Regions from separate parts of the Parviterribacter multiflagellatus genome, predicted to be linked through region 2. Evidence: riboswitches for the same ligand, from Rfam matches in the RefSeq annotation. Region 2 holds a riboswitch; each other region holds the start of a gene.
The links. Region 2 has a riboswitch for cyclic di-AMP ahead of AC1UE5_RS10965 (transglycosylase family protein). Riboswitches for the same ligand answer to the same signal wherever they lie in the genome.
Positions count from the first base shown of each region.

Region 1: another riboswitch for cyclic di-AMP. It lies ahead of AC1UE5_RS21190 (peptidoglycan-binding domain-containing protein); the one in region 2 lies ahead of AC1UE5_RS10965 (transglycosylase family protein).
Region 3: another riboswitch for cyclic di-AMP. It lies ahead of AC1UE5_RS02015 (hypothetical protein); the one in region 2 lies ahead of AC1UE5_RS10965 (transglycosylase family protein).
Region 4: another riboswitch for cyclic di-AMP. It lies ahead of AC1UE5_RS14885 (M23 family metallopeptidase); the one in region 2 lies ahead of AC1UE5_RS10965 (transglycosylase family protein).

Region 1 covers NZ_JBXPIZ010000010.1:121,024-124,512, forward strand. The annotation lists gene AC1UE5_RS21175 (helix-turn-helix domain-containing protein) at 1-396, shown strand, start outside; tRNA gene AC1UE5_RS21180 (tRNA-Arg) at 387-460, shown strand; gene AC1UE5_RS21185 (HAD family hydrolase) at 472-1,107, opposite strand; cyclic di-AMP (ydaO/yuaA leader) riboswitch at 1,208-1,376, shown strand; gene AC1UE5_RS21190 (peptidoglycan-binding domain-containing protein) at 1,408-2,160, shown strand; gene AC1UE5_RS21195 (hypothetical protein) at 2,157-3,489, opposite strand, start outside.
Region 2 covers NZ_JBXPIZ010000004.1:319,968-323,456, forward strand. The annotation lists gene AC1UE5_RS10960 (sigma-70 family RNA polymerase sigma factor) at 27-887, opposite strand; cyclic di-AMP (ydaO/yuaA leader) riboswitch at 1,009-1,184, shown strand; gene AC1UE5_RS10965 (transglycosylase family protein) at 1,195-1,923, shown strand; gene AC1UE5_RS10970 (FKBP-type peptidyl-prolyl cis-trans isomerase) at 1,943-2,389, opposite strand; gene AC1UE5_RS10975 (hypothetical protein) at 2,472-2,900, shown strand; gene AC1UE5_RS10980 (helix-turn-helix transcriptional regulator) at 2,897-3,489, opposite strand, start outside.
Region 3 covers NZ_JBXPIZ010000001.1:451,167-454,655, forward strand. The annotation lists gene AC1UE5_RS02005 (DNA polymerase III subunit alpha) at 1-289, shown strand, start outside; gene AC1UE5_RS02010 (c-type cytochrome) at 336-824, shown strand; cyclic di-AMP (ydaO/yuaA leader) riboswitch at 1,040-1,175, shown strand; gene AC1UE5_RS02015 (hypothetical protein) at 1,218-1,946, shown strand; gene AC1UE5_RS02020 (glutamine synthetase family protein) at 2,028-3,350, shown strand; gene AC1UE5_RS02025 (MMPL family transporter) at 3,357-3,489, opposite strand, start outside.
Region 4 covers NZ_JBXPIZ010000006.1:271,533-275,021, reverse strand. The annotation lists gene AC1UE5_RS14890 (SDR family NAD(P)-dependent oxidoreductase) at 1-561, shown strand, start outside; gene AC1UE5_RS14885 (M23 family metallopeptidase) at 558-1,505, opposite strand; cyclic di-AMP (ydaO/yuaA leader) riboswitch at 1,501-1,642, opposite strand; gene AC1UE5_RS14880 (ABC transporter permease) at 1,869-2,654, opposite strand; gene AC1UE5_RS14875 (ATP-binding cassette domain-containing protein) at 2,651-3,489, opposite strand, start outside.

The DNA of each region.
Region 1 (3,489 bases), on a different contig from region 2:
GACGTGGCCCCGGAGGAGCTGCTGGGCGAGCGTCCGGAGCGCGACGCCACGCCCGCGCGCAACGGGCGCACGTGGATCCCGCTCGCCGACGAGCGCCCGGACGGCCGCCGCGCGTACCGCGTCACGGTCCCGGGCGCCGCACCGGACGCGGAGCCCCATCTGCACAGCCACGAGGGGCACCAGTGGCTCTACGTCCTCGCCGGTCGGCTGCGGCTCGTGCTCGGGGAGCACGAGCTCGTGGTGGAGCGCGGCGAGGCCGCCGAGTTCCCCACCTGGCGCCCCCACTGGCTCGCCGGCGCGGGCGGGCCGGCGGACGTGCTGATCCTCTTCCACCCTGACGGCGAGCCGCTTCCCGTCTACCATCGGACCGGTCCGCAAGGGCACCGGCCCCGATAGCTCAGCTGGATAGAGCGACTCCCTCCTAAGGAGTAGGCCGCTGGTTCGACTCCAGCTCGGGGCACTTCTCGTTCGCTAGGCGCCGTCGCAGAGCCGCCGTGCGGCGCGGTACGCCAGCAGCAGGTCCCGGCCCTCGACCGCCACGTCGGCGAGGTCGGCGAGGTGGTGGTCGCCATTGACCGACACGCACACGCCGGCCTCGCGGAAGAGGAAGACGTCGGACATCGAGTCGCCGTACGCGATCGCGTCGCGGATCGTGAGGCCGTGCTCGGCGCAGAACGCCGCCGCCAGCCGCGGCTTGTCCTCGGGGTCGAGGATGCCCGCCTCGTCCAGCGGCTCCCCGGCGGCACGCGGGAACCGGGAGGCGAAGACGGCGTCGAAGCCCAGGTCGAGGAACCGCTCGGCGAAGTAGTCGGGCGACATCGTGATCAGGCACGCATGCTCGCCGCGCCGGCGGATGTCCTGCAGCACCTCGGCGACGTTGGCCAGGAGCGGCGCGGCGGCGAACGCCCGCTGCGCGACCGCGGGATCGACGACGCCCCACATGCCGTGCAGCTCGCGCGCGAACTCGACCGCCGTCGCGGCGCCCTCGGCGAAGCGCGCCTCCATCGCCGCCAGCCCCTCGGACCGGCCGAGCGCCGCGGCCAGCAGCGCCGGCGCGGTCGTGCCGTGCAGCAGCGTGCCGTCCATGTCGAAGACGTGGGCTCTCATCGCGTCGCCGGGCGCGAGCGTACTACGTATAACGGTCCGGCCGCGGTGGACCGGTGACCGCGCACCGCAACTCTCGCGAGGGGGGTGTGTCGAAGGCGGAGAGACAACGATGCTGAACCGCTTCGCGGGCATGCGGGGCGGCCGGGGGAACCACTCGTGCCGGCGGCGACGCCGGCGCACGGGGCGAATCGCGGGCCAGGGCGCCCGCGTAGCGCAGCTTCCAGCGCGAGCCCGTCAGCTCACCCCGGAAGCGCATGGAAAGCGAGAGAGGTCCCTGTGCCCCACCACGTTCCGGTCCGGGTGAGCGCTGCGCTCGCCGGTGCCCTGAGCGCCCTGACGTTCCTCCCCGCCGCGCCCGCCGCGGCGAGGTTCGGCGACCAGACCCTGAGCCGCGGCGACACCGGACGCGACGTCCGCGTCCTGCAGCGCTGGCTCGGCTACGTCGGCATCACCACGGAAGTCGACGGCCACTTCGGCGCGAAGACCGTCCGCGCCGTGCGGGCGTACGAGCGGCAGCACAGCCTGCGGGTCGACGGGCGGCTGTCCCCCGCGGACGCGCAGAAGCTCCGCGCGCAGGCGAAGGTCGCCTACCGCGAGCGGCGGAGCGCGCCGTCCACCGTCGAGACGCAGAGCAGCAGCGCCGGCAAGGCGACGCTGAGCGACGACGGCCGCACCGCGATCGCCCCCGCTGACGCGCCGGCCGAGGTGAAGGCGGCCATCGCGGCGGCGAACGCCATCACCGACAGGCCGTACCGGTACGGCGGCGGCCACGGCCGGCTCGAGGACAGCGGCTACGACTGCTCGGGTGCCGTCTCGTACGCGCTCCACGGCGCGGGCGCGCTGACGATGCCGCTCGACTCGTCGGGCCTGACGCGCTTCGGCGAGGCCGGCGAGGGCGAGTGGATCACGGTCTACGCGCACGGCTCGCACGCGTACGTCGTGATCGCCGGGCTCCGCTTCGACACGTCCGGCAGCGGCGAGAAGGGCCCGCGCTGGCGGCAGGACGAGCGCTCCACGCGGGGCTACACCGTCCGCCACCCGGCGGGGCTCTAGCCGCCGGGGCTCGGCGCGGGCTCCTCGGCCGGGGCGGTTGCGTCGGCCGGGGCGGCCGCGTCGGCCGGGGCCGTCGCGTCGGCCGTCGGAGCGGCCGCCGGGTCGGTCGTCGGCTGGGTCACCGGGTCCGGCTGCGGCTCGGTGCCGGGCTCCGGGTTGGGCTCGCTGCCCTCGACCTCGACCACGACCGGCGCGGACGGCTCGGGCGCGGACGGATCGGCGACCGGGACCTCGACCTCGTGCGAGCTGGACTCGCCGGGCGTCAGGACGCTCACCGGCACGACGACGTCGATGGCGGGAGCGGCGTCCGGCGCCGTCTCGGCGTCCTCGGGCGTCTCCTCTGGGTCCTCGACGGGCAGCGGCTCCGGCGTGGGCTCCGGCGCGGGCTGGCCGCCCGGCTCACCGGGCTGCCCCGGCTCACCCGGATCGCCCGGCTGCCCGGGATCGACCGGCTTGCCCGGCTCGGTGGGCGCGGGCTCCTCCGCGGGCGCGAGCGGCACCCAGACGTGGAGCGTGCTGCTGACCGCCTGGTCGACCGCCGCCGTGCGCTTGAGCACGGGCTTGTCGACCTCGGAGGCGCTGAACGCCAGCCGCACGCGCAGGTTGGTGTTCGCGGCCGTCAGCGGCGCGTCGCCGGGGTTGCCGCGGGAGTCGAGCATCGCGAGGCGCACGTGCAGCGACGACGCGCCGCCGGCGACGCTCTTGCGCTGCTCGTCGTCCGGCACGGCGACCTTCACGGACATCGTCTGCGGCATCCCGGCGGCGGGCTGCCCGTTCGCCGCGTCGAGCACCGACACGCCGAGCTGCAGCGCCTCCGGCGCCGTCTCCGTCGCGGGGATGCGCTCGAGCGTCTTGACCTTCAGGCGCAGCTTGCGGAGCGCGGCCGCCGTGATCGGGCCGCCACCGGCGGACGGCGTGGTCGCCGCGGCAGCCGTCGCGGTCGGCTCGATCGCCGCAGCCGGCGCGGCCTTGGCGGCCGGAGCGGGCGCGCGGACCGGCTCGTCGCCCGTGACCGTCCCGCGCCCGGGCGTGGCCGACGCGTCGCCGGAGCGGCCGGTGCGGCGGTCGGCACGGTCCGACCCGTCGCGCGGCGCGGCGTCGTCGGAGGAAGAGGAGGAAGGCGTGTCGCTCGCCGCGGGCGTCTCGGGCACCGAGGCGACGACGCGGACCGGCACGCTGCGCGCGGCGCGGTCGAGCGCGGCCTGGCGCTCGGCGGCCGGGAGGACGATCGCGCCGTTGTCGGCGCTCGCGCCGTTCGACCGGTCACCGCCGTCCCGGAGGACGCCGGCCATCTCACCCGCGCTGAGCAGCGCGATGCCGATGGCTGGA
Region 2 (3,489 bases):
GGCCGGTGAAACGTGGCGCGGACGCGCTAGGCGGCGTCCTGGAGCGCGCGGCCCTCGGGGATGCCGCTGAGGCGCTCCAGCGCGGTCATCTCGACGATGCGCGCGCGGTTGGCGGTGATGCCGAGCTGCTTGCCGATCGCCGGGAGCGTGTGCGCCTGCTCGCCGGCGAGGCCGTAGCGGAGCTGCAGCACGCGGCGCTCGAGCGTCGACAGGCAGTCCAGCGCATCGGAGACCGCGCGCTCGCGCATCGTCTCCTCGGCGCGGACCTCGGGCTGCTCGGCGTTGTCGTCGGCGATGAGGTGGCCGAGCTCGGTGTCCTCCTCGTCGCCGACGGCGGCGTTGAGGGAGACCGGGGTGCGCGAGGCGCGCTTGAGGTCCTCGACGACCTGGACCTCGAAGCCCAGGTGCTCGGCGATCTCCTCCGGCTGCGCGTCGCGGCCCAGCTTGAGGGAGAGGTCGCGCTCGGCGCGGGTGATCTTGTTGACCTGGTCGACGACGTGGACGGGCAGGCGCACCGTGCGGCCCTTGTCGGCGATCGCGCGGGCGATCGACTGGCGGATCCACCACGTCGCGTAGGTCGAGAACTTGAAGCCCTTGCGGTAGTCGAACTTCTCGGCCGCGCGGACGAGGCCGAGCGTCCCCTCCTGGATGAGGTCCAGGAACGACAGCGCCCCGTCGCCCTCGCGGTCGCGCCGGTAGCGCTTGGCGACGTGCACCACGAGGCGCAGGTTCGCCTCGATCATGTGCTCCTTCGCGTCGAGGTCGCCGCGCTCGATGCGCTTGGCCAGCTCGATCTCCTGCTTGGCGTTGAGCAGCGGGACCTTGCCGATGGCCTCGAGGAAGGCCTGCAGGCTGTCAGAGGGATCAGGGAGGGGGTTCGGGCTCATCGTGACGGGGAGCTTCCTCTCGGACCCTAAGCGGGTCCTGAAGCGAACGTTCAGCTTTCGTTAGGACTGCCGATCACCTCGGTTAACAGCCTGTCCGTCCGAGAGTTCCGTAGGATCTTGGACTTGAACATCGCCGAGTCCGGTGTGCCACGGCATGCCGGAGCGGGGGACCCACTTGGGGTCGGTGCCGTTGCCGCGGCCCGGTCCTTGGGGCGAATCGCCGAGTGCACCTCGGTGTAGCGCACGTCCAGCGCGAGCCCGTCAGCTCACCTCGTAGGCGCCGTGACGACCGGAGGAACACCCCATCGTGAAGACGAACGAGGAGCCGCTGCACGCGTCCGCGTGCGACACCCGCGACCTCGCAGACCCAACCCACGCCCGTCGCTCCCTGCGCGCATCGGTGGAGCGGCGCCTGCGTCGCAACCGCCGCGAGCGCGTCGTCGGTGGCGGGCGCCGGGCGGTGCTGATCGCCGGCAGCGTGCTCGCGCTGGGCGCCGTCGGCGCCGCCGCGCAGGAGACCGTCGGCGGGACGTCGGCCGACGACCAGGCAGCAGCCACCGCACCCGCGCCCGCGCAGACCGCGACCAGCGGCGCCGGCTACGACGTGAAGGCGCTGCAGCGCAAGCTCGGCGTGAAGGCCGACGGCCACGTCGGCCCGCAGACGCGCCGCGCGATCAAGCGCTTCCAGCGGCGCAACGGCCTGACGCCGGACGGCATCGTGGGCCCCGCCACGCTCGAGGCGCTCGACCTGCCGACGGCCACCGAGGCGTCCGCGTCCGGCTCCGGCTCCGGCGACGTCGAGGCGCCCACCGCCCTGCTCGCCAAGATCGCCCAGTGCGAGTCCGGCGGCGACCCGACCGCGGTCTCGCCCGACGGCCGCTACCGCGGCAAGTACCAGTTCCTCCGCTCGACCTGGAAGCAGCTCGGCGGCACCGGCGACCCCGCCAAGGCTCCCGAGGCCGAGCAGGACCGCCTCGCCCTCGAGCTCCTGGAGACCCAGGGCCCGGGCGCCTGGCCGGTCTGCTCGAAGGTCTGATCCGCGTCGCGCGTGCGGCCTACCGCCGCACGCGCACGAGGTCGACGACGAACACGAGGGTCTCGTTCGGCTTGACCGCCGGTTCGGAGCCCTGCTCGCCGTAGGCGAGGGCGGGAGGGACGATCACCCTGCGTCGCCCGCCCTCGCGCATGCCGGCGAGCCCTTCGTCCCAGCCGGGGATGACGACGCCGGCGCCGAGCTCGAACGTGAACGGGCCGCGGCCGTAGCTCGCGTCCTTCTCCTTGCCGTCCGACCAGGTGACCATCGCGTAGTGGACGACGAGCTCGTCGCCCGCGCGCGCCTTGCGGCCCTTGCCCTTCTTGAGGTCGAGGACGTCGAGCTGCGCCGGCGGCGTGCCGGCGACGACGATCACGGGCCGGCTCTTGGGTGGCCGGTCGGCGACGGCGGGAGCGGCGGCCAACAGCGTGGCGAGGACCGCGGCGACGACGAGGAGGATGCGCGACATGTGCTGTGCATACCCGCGGGGTGTGCGACGACACCACCTTGGTGTGGTGGGCGGGCGACCGCAGCGGTGCGATCGTGGTCGTGTGCCCACCTCCCGCCTCCGCCCGCTGACCCTCGCCGCCGCGCTCGTGGCGCTTGCCGCGCCGGCCCCGGCGCTCGCGGTCGACCACTCCGCCGACTACCTCGACCCGCTCACGCCGCCGGACACCACGCCCGCCGCGATCGACGGGGCGCCGACCGAGCCGCTGCTGGTCAAGGGCGAGCGGCTCAAGCGCGGGCAGACGCTCCTGCCGGTGCGCGTCAGCGGGCCGGCGCACTCGGGCATCCGCCTGCGGCTCACGTGCCCGGCCGGCGCGAAGATCCGGGGCTACGGCTACGACGGGCCGGACGGGATGGCGGTGAACGGGCGCCCGCTGCTCGACCGGCGCACGGTGCGCCCGAAGGTCCAGGCCGCGTACGACGTCAACGAGGACGGCCGCTTCACCGGGCTCGTCCTCGCGCTCTGCGACTAGAACCCGTCGACCACGACGCGGCACCCGGCCACGTCGGGGTCGTGCGGGGTGAACTCGACGAGCCGCGCGCCCGGGTCGAGCGCCGCCACCATCCCGGCGCTGAGGCCGCGGTGGAGCGTGCAGACGAGCGGCTGGTTCTCCCGCACCGCGTCGCGGTAGGGGCAGACGCCGAGCGTGTACGTGCAGCAGCCGCCGTCCAGCGCGAGCTCGGGCGCGAACCCGAGCGCCGAGAGCGCCGCGTGCATCGTCTCCGCCGGCTCGTGGGCGTCGTCGGTGCCGGACATGAGGTCCACGCCGATCTCGCGGCCCCGCCGCTCCACCCCGTCGAGCCCCTCGTCGGCGCCGCCGACCGCACGCCCGAGCCAGCGCGCCAGCTCGCGGTACTCGTGCTCGCCCGGCAGCGCGTCCGGTGCGACCGCGTACTCCTCCGGTGGCCGCCCCGGCGCCCCGCCCGCCGCGCGCTCGCGTACGACGAGCCCGGCGGCCTCGAGCTTCTTCAGGTGGATGCGGACGCCGTTCGGATGGAGCCCGGTCGCGCACGCGAGCTCGTCGACCGGAGCCGGGCGGCGCAGCTCCCGCAGCAGCGCGA
Region 3 (3,489 bases), on a different contig from region 2:
GCCGCCCGCGGTGTACGAGCGCGACCGGCTCGCGGTGCGGACCGAGCCGCTGGTGATCGCGGAGGGCAAGCTGGAGCGGTTCGCGTCCGCGGGCGGGAGCATCAACGTGCTCGTCCGCAAGGTCGAAGGGCTCGAGGCGCCGGGGAAGCTCGCGGCGGAGGTGCGAGAGCTCGATCTCGCCATCGGCGAGGGGGAGCCGGACGAGGAGCTGCGCATCGCCGCGGGCGGCGGCGACTTCCGCGCGGTCGCCCCGCCGGTCATGTCGTTCGCGCAGGGGAGGTCGCGCTGACGGCAGGTCTCGTGCGCATCGCCACGATGCTGTAGCGTCCCGCGCCGTGTGGACCTTGGTGTTCGTTCTCTTCTTCCTCGTCGTCGGCCTCGGCGTCGTGTTCGTCGCGATGCGCAGCGGGTCGAAGGGGCCGGTGCTCGACTCCAGCAAGCGGGGGAGCCGGCGCGCGCTCGGCGTCATCGTCGGCCTCGTCGTCGTGCTGTGCGGCGCGGCGATCCCGGTCGTCGTCGGCATCGCGGACGCCGACAGCTCGGACGAGGCCGGCCCGGTGAAGCTCACCGCGCGCGAGGAGCACGGCCGCCAGGTCTTCAACCGCAGCTGCGTGCAGTGCCACACGCTCGGCGCGTCGAACGCCGTCCAGCGCGTCGGCCCGAGCCTCGACGCCCTGCGTCCGCCCAAGGAGCTCGTGATCGACGCGATCGAGAAGGGCCGCGCGCGGGGCCAGGGCCAGATGCCGGCCGGGCTGGTCAGCGGCGCGGACGCCGACGCCGTGGCCGCGTACGTCGCGCGCGTCGCCGGGCGCGAGACCGACTGACGCCGCCGCGTCGGACGGGCGCGTTCCATGTGGTGGACCCGCGGGAGCTTCCGCGTGCGGTTCGTCACGCACAGGTGTGAGAACGGCGTGAAAGATCCGTTGCAGACGCAGGATCTCCCCGCATCCTCCGATGGTTCTGGGGCAGAAGGCGTTTTGCAGGTGTTTCAGCCACTGCTACGCTGCCGCCAGTTCGACCGCCGAGTCCGTCCGACCCGTACGCCACCTTGCGTCCGAGCCGGAGGGAGCGGGGGACCCATCTGTTGGGGCGAATCGTCTCCCTCGGGAGGTGTAGCGCTGCTCTTTCGGCGCGAGCCCGTCAGCTAACCCCGTAGGCACGAGGAAAGAGACGAAGACCCCGACATGAGCGACCCGGCTGCCCCCTGGTGGGCTGACGTGCAGCATCTCCGCCCGCGCGACGAGCGCGCGGACGGCGCTCCGCCGCCCAAGCGGCGCTTCGAGCGCGGCGCGCGCGCCGACGACGCGGCGATCGCGACGCTCGAGCACGAGGTCTTCGAGATGCCGGCGGACCCCTGGGCGCAGCCCAAGTCCCCGGAGGAGCGGGCAGCCCGCTGGGCCGAGGCCCAGCAGCAGACCTGGCTCAAGAGCGCGCAGGCGCGTCACGAGGCCGAGGACGCCGCGTTCCTCGCGAAGCTGTCCGGCGAGGCGCCCCCGATCGCTCCCGCCCCTGCGCCGGAGGAGACCCTCCGCACCCGCCGCGGCGACGCGCAGGCCCGCGCGGCCGCGCGTGAGGCCGAGGCGCAGCGTGAGCGCCAGGTCGACGACCTGTGGGACGGCTCGATGGAGCAGACGTTCTCGCACGTCCCGCAGTGGGCCGAGGGCCAGTACGACGCACGGCTCCTGCCCAAGGGCGCCGACCGCATCGAGAACGGCCGCCGCACGATCGAGATCCGCGGCCAGGTCGACCGCGTCCACGGCTTCACCGCGCCGGCCGAGACGGCCGTCGCGACCCGCTCCGGCCGCCGCCGCCCTGCGCGCGGCGCCGCCGAGCGCTTCGAGCGCCGTCCCGACCGGGTCGCCATGTGGGCGTTCCTCATGGGGCTCCTGCTCATCCTCATCGCCGCGATCTCCGATCCGGGCACCGCGGGCGCCGCGGGCTTCTAGACCGACTGTCGCAACGCGCGGCCAGATCCTTCGCCCCGTGGCTAAACGGGGCGTCGCCGCCACGTCGTAGTCTCCGCCGCTATGTCGCCCGATCGCCCGCGCACCGCCGACGACGTCAAGGCGCTCGTCGAGGAGCGGAACATCCGCTTCGTCCGCTTCTGGTTCACGGACATCCTCGGCCAGCTCAAGTCCTTCGGCGTCGGCCGCGAGCACCTCGACGAGGCGCTCGCCAACGGCATCGCGTTCGACGGCTCCTCGATCACCGGCTTCAACCCGGTCGAGGAGTCGGACATGATCGCCATGCCGGACCCGTCCACGTTCGCCGTCCTGCCGTGGCGGCCCGACGAGCAGGGCGTCGCGCGGATGATCTGCGACATCCGCACCCCCGAGGGCACGCCGTACGAGGGCGACCCGCGCCACGTGCTGCGCCGCGCGATCGAGCGGCTCCTCGGCCTCGGGTTCGACCAGTTCAACGTCGGCGTCGAGCCCGAGTACTTCCTCTTCCGCGACGCGCACGGGACGCAGCCGCTCGACGAGGGCGGCTACTTCGACCTGACGACGCTCGACGCCGGCACCGACGTGCGCCGCGAGACCGTCCTCGCGCTCGAGCAGCTCGGCATCCCCGTGAACACGTCGCACCACGAGGGCGGCCCGAGCCAGCACGAGATCGCGCTCGCCGCCAACGAGGCGCTGAAGATGGCCGACGACGTGATGACCTACCGCATCACGGTCAAGGAGTACGCGGTCAAGGAGGGCTGGCACGCGACGTTCATGCCCAAGCCGCTCGAGGGCGAGAACGGCTCCGGCATGCACACGCACCTCGGCCTGATCCGCGGCGAGGGCGACGCGTTCCTCGACGAGAGCGACGCGTACGGGCTCAGCAACGTCGCGCGCGGCTTCATCGCCGGCCAGCTGCGCCACGCGCGCGAGCTGAGCGCGATCTTCGCCCAGTGGGTCAACTCCTACAAGCGCCTCGTGCCGGGCTTCGAGGCGCCGGTGTACGTGGCGTGGTCGCGGCGGAACCGCTCAGCGCTCGTCCGCGTGCCCCCGCGCGCGTCGCACATGGAGCTGCGCTGCCCTGACCCGGCGTGCAACCCGTACCTGACGTTCGCGGTCCTGCTGCAGGCCGGGCTGGAGGGCATCGAGAAGGGCTACGAGCTGCCCGAGCCGATGGAGAAGAACCTCTACCACCTGTCGCCTGACGACCGCCGCCGCCTCGGCATCGAGCAGCTCCCCGAGACCCTCGGCGAGGCGGTCGAGATCACGGCTGAGTCCGAGATCGTCCTGCGCACCCTCGGCGAGCACATGTTCAACCGCTTCATCGAGATCAAGCGGCAGGAGTGGGAGGACTACCGCGTGCAGGTCACGCAGTGGGAGCTCGACCGCTACCTGCCGGTCCTCTAGCGCCCGCTACGCCGTTACGCGCTCCCGCTCCGGATCGGGCGGGGGCGCGCCCTCGCGGGCGAGCTTCGACGGCCACCAGATCTTCGGGCCCAGGTCGAACACCAGGGCCGGGACGAGGATCGAGCGGACGACGAAGGTG
Region 4 (3,489 bases), on a different contig from region 2:
CGGCCGCTCGACGCGATCGCCCTCAACGCCGGCATCGGCTCCGGCGGACGCTTCGCCGAGACGCCGCTCGAGCGGGAGCTGCAGCTCGTCGACCTCAACGTCCGCAGCGTGGTCCACCTCGCCAAGCACGTCGTCGGCGACATGGTCGTCCGCGGGCAGGGCCGCATCCTGATCACCTCCTCGATCGCCGCGACCATGCCGGGGTCGTTCCAAGCGGTCTACAACGCGTCCAAGTCGTTCGTGCAGTCGTTCGCGCTCGCGCTGCGGCACGAGCTCAAGGACACCGGCGTCACCGTCACCTCGCTGCAGCCGGGTCCGACCGACACGGAGTTCTTCGAGCGCGCCGACCTGGAGGACACGCGGATCGGCACCGGCCCGAAGGACGACCCGGCCGACGTGGCCCGCGACGGCTTCGAGGCGCTCATGAACGGCGACGAGCGCGTCGTCTCGGCGTCGCTGCAGACCAAGCTGCAGGGTCGCGGCTCGCGCTTCCTGCCCGACAGCGCCAAGGCGGCGCTGCACGGCAAGATGGCCGAGCCAGGCTCCGGGAAGAAGGACTAGCGGGCGGAGGCGCCGCCGGAGGCGGCCGCGGCCGGGGCGGCCGTCTTCGAGGCCGCGGTGACGGTCGTGCCCGCGCTCGCCCACGACTTCAGCATCGGCAGCGGGTCGATCGGCTCGCCGCCCTCGTACCAGCCGGGCGCGGTCCAGAACTCGAAGTGCAGGTGGCAGGCGCTGGCGCGGCCGGTCTGCCCGACGACGCCGATCGGCTGGCCCGCGAGGACCGGCTCGCCCTTCTGCAGCGGCGACGGCTCCTGCAGGTGCATGTACGCCTGGCTGGTCCCGTCCGCGGCCTGGATGACGATGTAGTTGCCGGCGTTCGACTGGAACTTGTTCATCTGCACCGTGCCGCCGAGCGCCGCGACGAGCGGGGTGCCGCAGTCGGCGAGCACGTCCTGGCCCTGATGGCCGCGGCCGCCGCCGAAGGTGTTGACGAACGTGCCGAAATCGTGCTCGCCCTGCACCGGGAAGATGCCGCTGCCGGCCGCCGGGAGCGACGCGGGCGTGACCACCGCGCGTGCCTTGCGGGTCGGGAGCACCTTGAGCGACGGGCCGGTGAAGCCGCCGGTCGCCGCGATGATGCGGATCGGGCCGCTCTTCGCGGACGTCGGCACCTTGACGATGACGCGGTGCGGGCTCTTCTCGGTCGGCGTCGCGCGGCGGTCGTCCCGCGCGCCCTTGCCGCCGAGGAAGACGACGCTGCGCGTCGCCGCGAGGCCCTCGCCGCTCAGCCGCAGCACGTGCCCGCGCGGGCACGACGTGGCGTCGCCGGTGCCGCACTTGAGCGCCGCGACCGCCGGCTCCTCGTACGCCGCGCCGCCGCCGGTCGCCACCTGGTCCGCCTGGGCAGCGGCCGGGAGGGCCACCAGCGCGGTCAGCAGGCTCAGCGCCGCCAGCGCGAGTGCGCGGCAGCCACGGGCACGGTGTGTCGTCTCGTAGGAAGTCACAACTGGTTGGGTGCCTACGAGGTGAGCTGACGGGCTCGCGCAGTGCGCTACGACCTCTTGCGAAGTCGATTCGCCCCATACGACTGGGTCCCCCGTTCACCCCCGGCGGACCAGGAGTGATTCGGCGGCCGGAACAGTAGCGACTCTGTGCGACATAACAAGTCAGCAGCGCGCCCCGACGCTGTCGCGACACGCACGAGGGGCGCCTCGCGGCCGTGGACGGCCCCCGGCTCCTCGCCGATCCGGACAAGGATCGGCTTCGAAACCGTGTGCCGTCCACGACCACGATGCGGGCCTCGTGCGCGCCACGCCGTAGCGCCGGAGCGCGCTGCTGCCTCCGTCGGTGGCGGGCCCCGTCTCTCGTCAGCGGCGAAGCGCCTGATACCGGCGGATCGAGAGCGGCAGGAAGACCGCGATCAGGACGAGCGGCCAGGCGATCGCGAGGAGGAGCGCGTGGTCGGCCGCCCAGGACGTCCCCTCCCACCCGGGGTTGCCGAAGAGGTCGCGGACCGCCGCCGCGGTGGAGGAGAGCGGGTTCCACTCCGCGAGCGTCCCGAGCACCGCCGGCATCGAGTCGGGGGAGACGAAGACGCTGGAGAGGAAGCCGATCGGCCAGACGAGGATCTGGATCGCGACGACGGCCTCGGGCGAGCCCGCGACGAGGCCGAGGTAGACGCCGATCCACACGAACGCGAGGCGCAGCAGCAGGAGGAGGCCGAGCGCGGCGACCGCGTTCCCCAGCCCCTCGTGCCAGCGCCAGCCGAGCGCGAGGCCCGCCAGCAGCAGGACCAGGAGGCCGGCGAGCGACTGCAGCAGGTCGGCGGCCGCCCGCCCCGCGACCACCGCCGACGGTGCGATCGGCATCGAGCGGAACCGGTCGGTCACGCCCTTCGACGCGTCGGTGACGATCGCGATCATCGTCGCCTCCACGCCGAACGCGACGCCCAGCGCGAGCATGCCCGGGAGCAGCAGCTCGTCGTAGTCCGCGCCCGGCGGCACCTCCATCTGGCCGCCGAACAGCGCGCCGAAGAGGAAGAGCGTCAGCACCGGGAAGAGCAGCGTCACGGCGACCGCGCCGGGCTGCCGCGCCCACTGCCAGGCGGCCCGCAGCGTCATCGTGCGCGCGTCGAGGATCGTCCAACGGGTCATGCGGCCACCCCTCCGGTCAGGCTCAGGAACACCTCGTCGAGCGTCGGCCGGCGCAGCGCGACGTCCTCGGGCACGACACCCGCGTCATCGAGCCCGCGGACGGCGCCGGTCAGCGCCGCCACGCCGTCGCCGGCGCGGACGGGCACGCTGATCCGGCGCGCGTCCTCGTCGACCTCCGGCGGCCCGGAGCCCACTCGCGCGAGCGCCTCGCGGGCGCGCGCCACCTCGCCGTCCTCGCGCACCACGACGTCGATCCGGTCGCCGCCGAGCCGCGCCTTGAGCTCCGCCGGCGTGCCCTCCGCGACGCTCCGCCCGTGGTCGATCAGCGCGATGCGGTCCGCGAGCTGGTCGGCCTCCTCCAGGTACTGCGTCGTCAGCAGCACGCTCGTGCCGCCGTCGACCAGCGCCCGGATCGCCGCCCAGACCTCGCTGCGCGAGCGCGGGTCCAGCCCCGTCGTCGGCTCGTCGAGGAAGAGCACCTCGGGCGCGAGGATCAACGACGCGGCGAGGTCGAGCCGCCGCCGCATGCCGCCGCTGAACTTGGACACCGGCCGCTTGCCGGTGTCGGTCAGGCCGAACTGCTCCAGCAGCTCGTCCGCCCGCCGCGCCGCCTCCGCGCCGCTCAGGTGGAAGAGCCGGCCGAAGAGGAGCAGGTTCTGGCGCCCGCTCAGCGCCTCGTCGAGCGCGGCCTGCTGGCCCACGAGCCCGAGCCGCTCGCGCGCCTTCACCGGGTCGCGCGCGACGTCGATCCCCGCGACCTCCGCCCGGCCGCCGTCGGCGTCGAGCAGCGTGGCGAGGATCCGCACCGCCGTGGTCTTCCCGGCGCCGTTCGGGC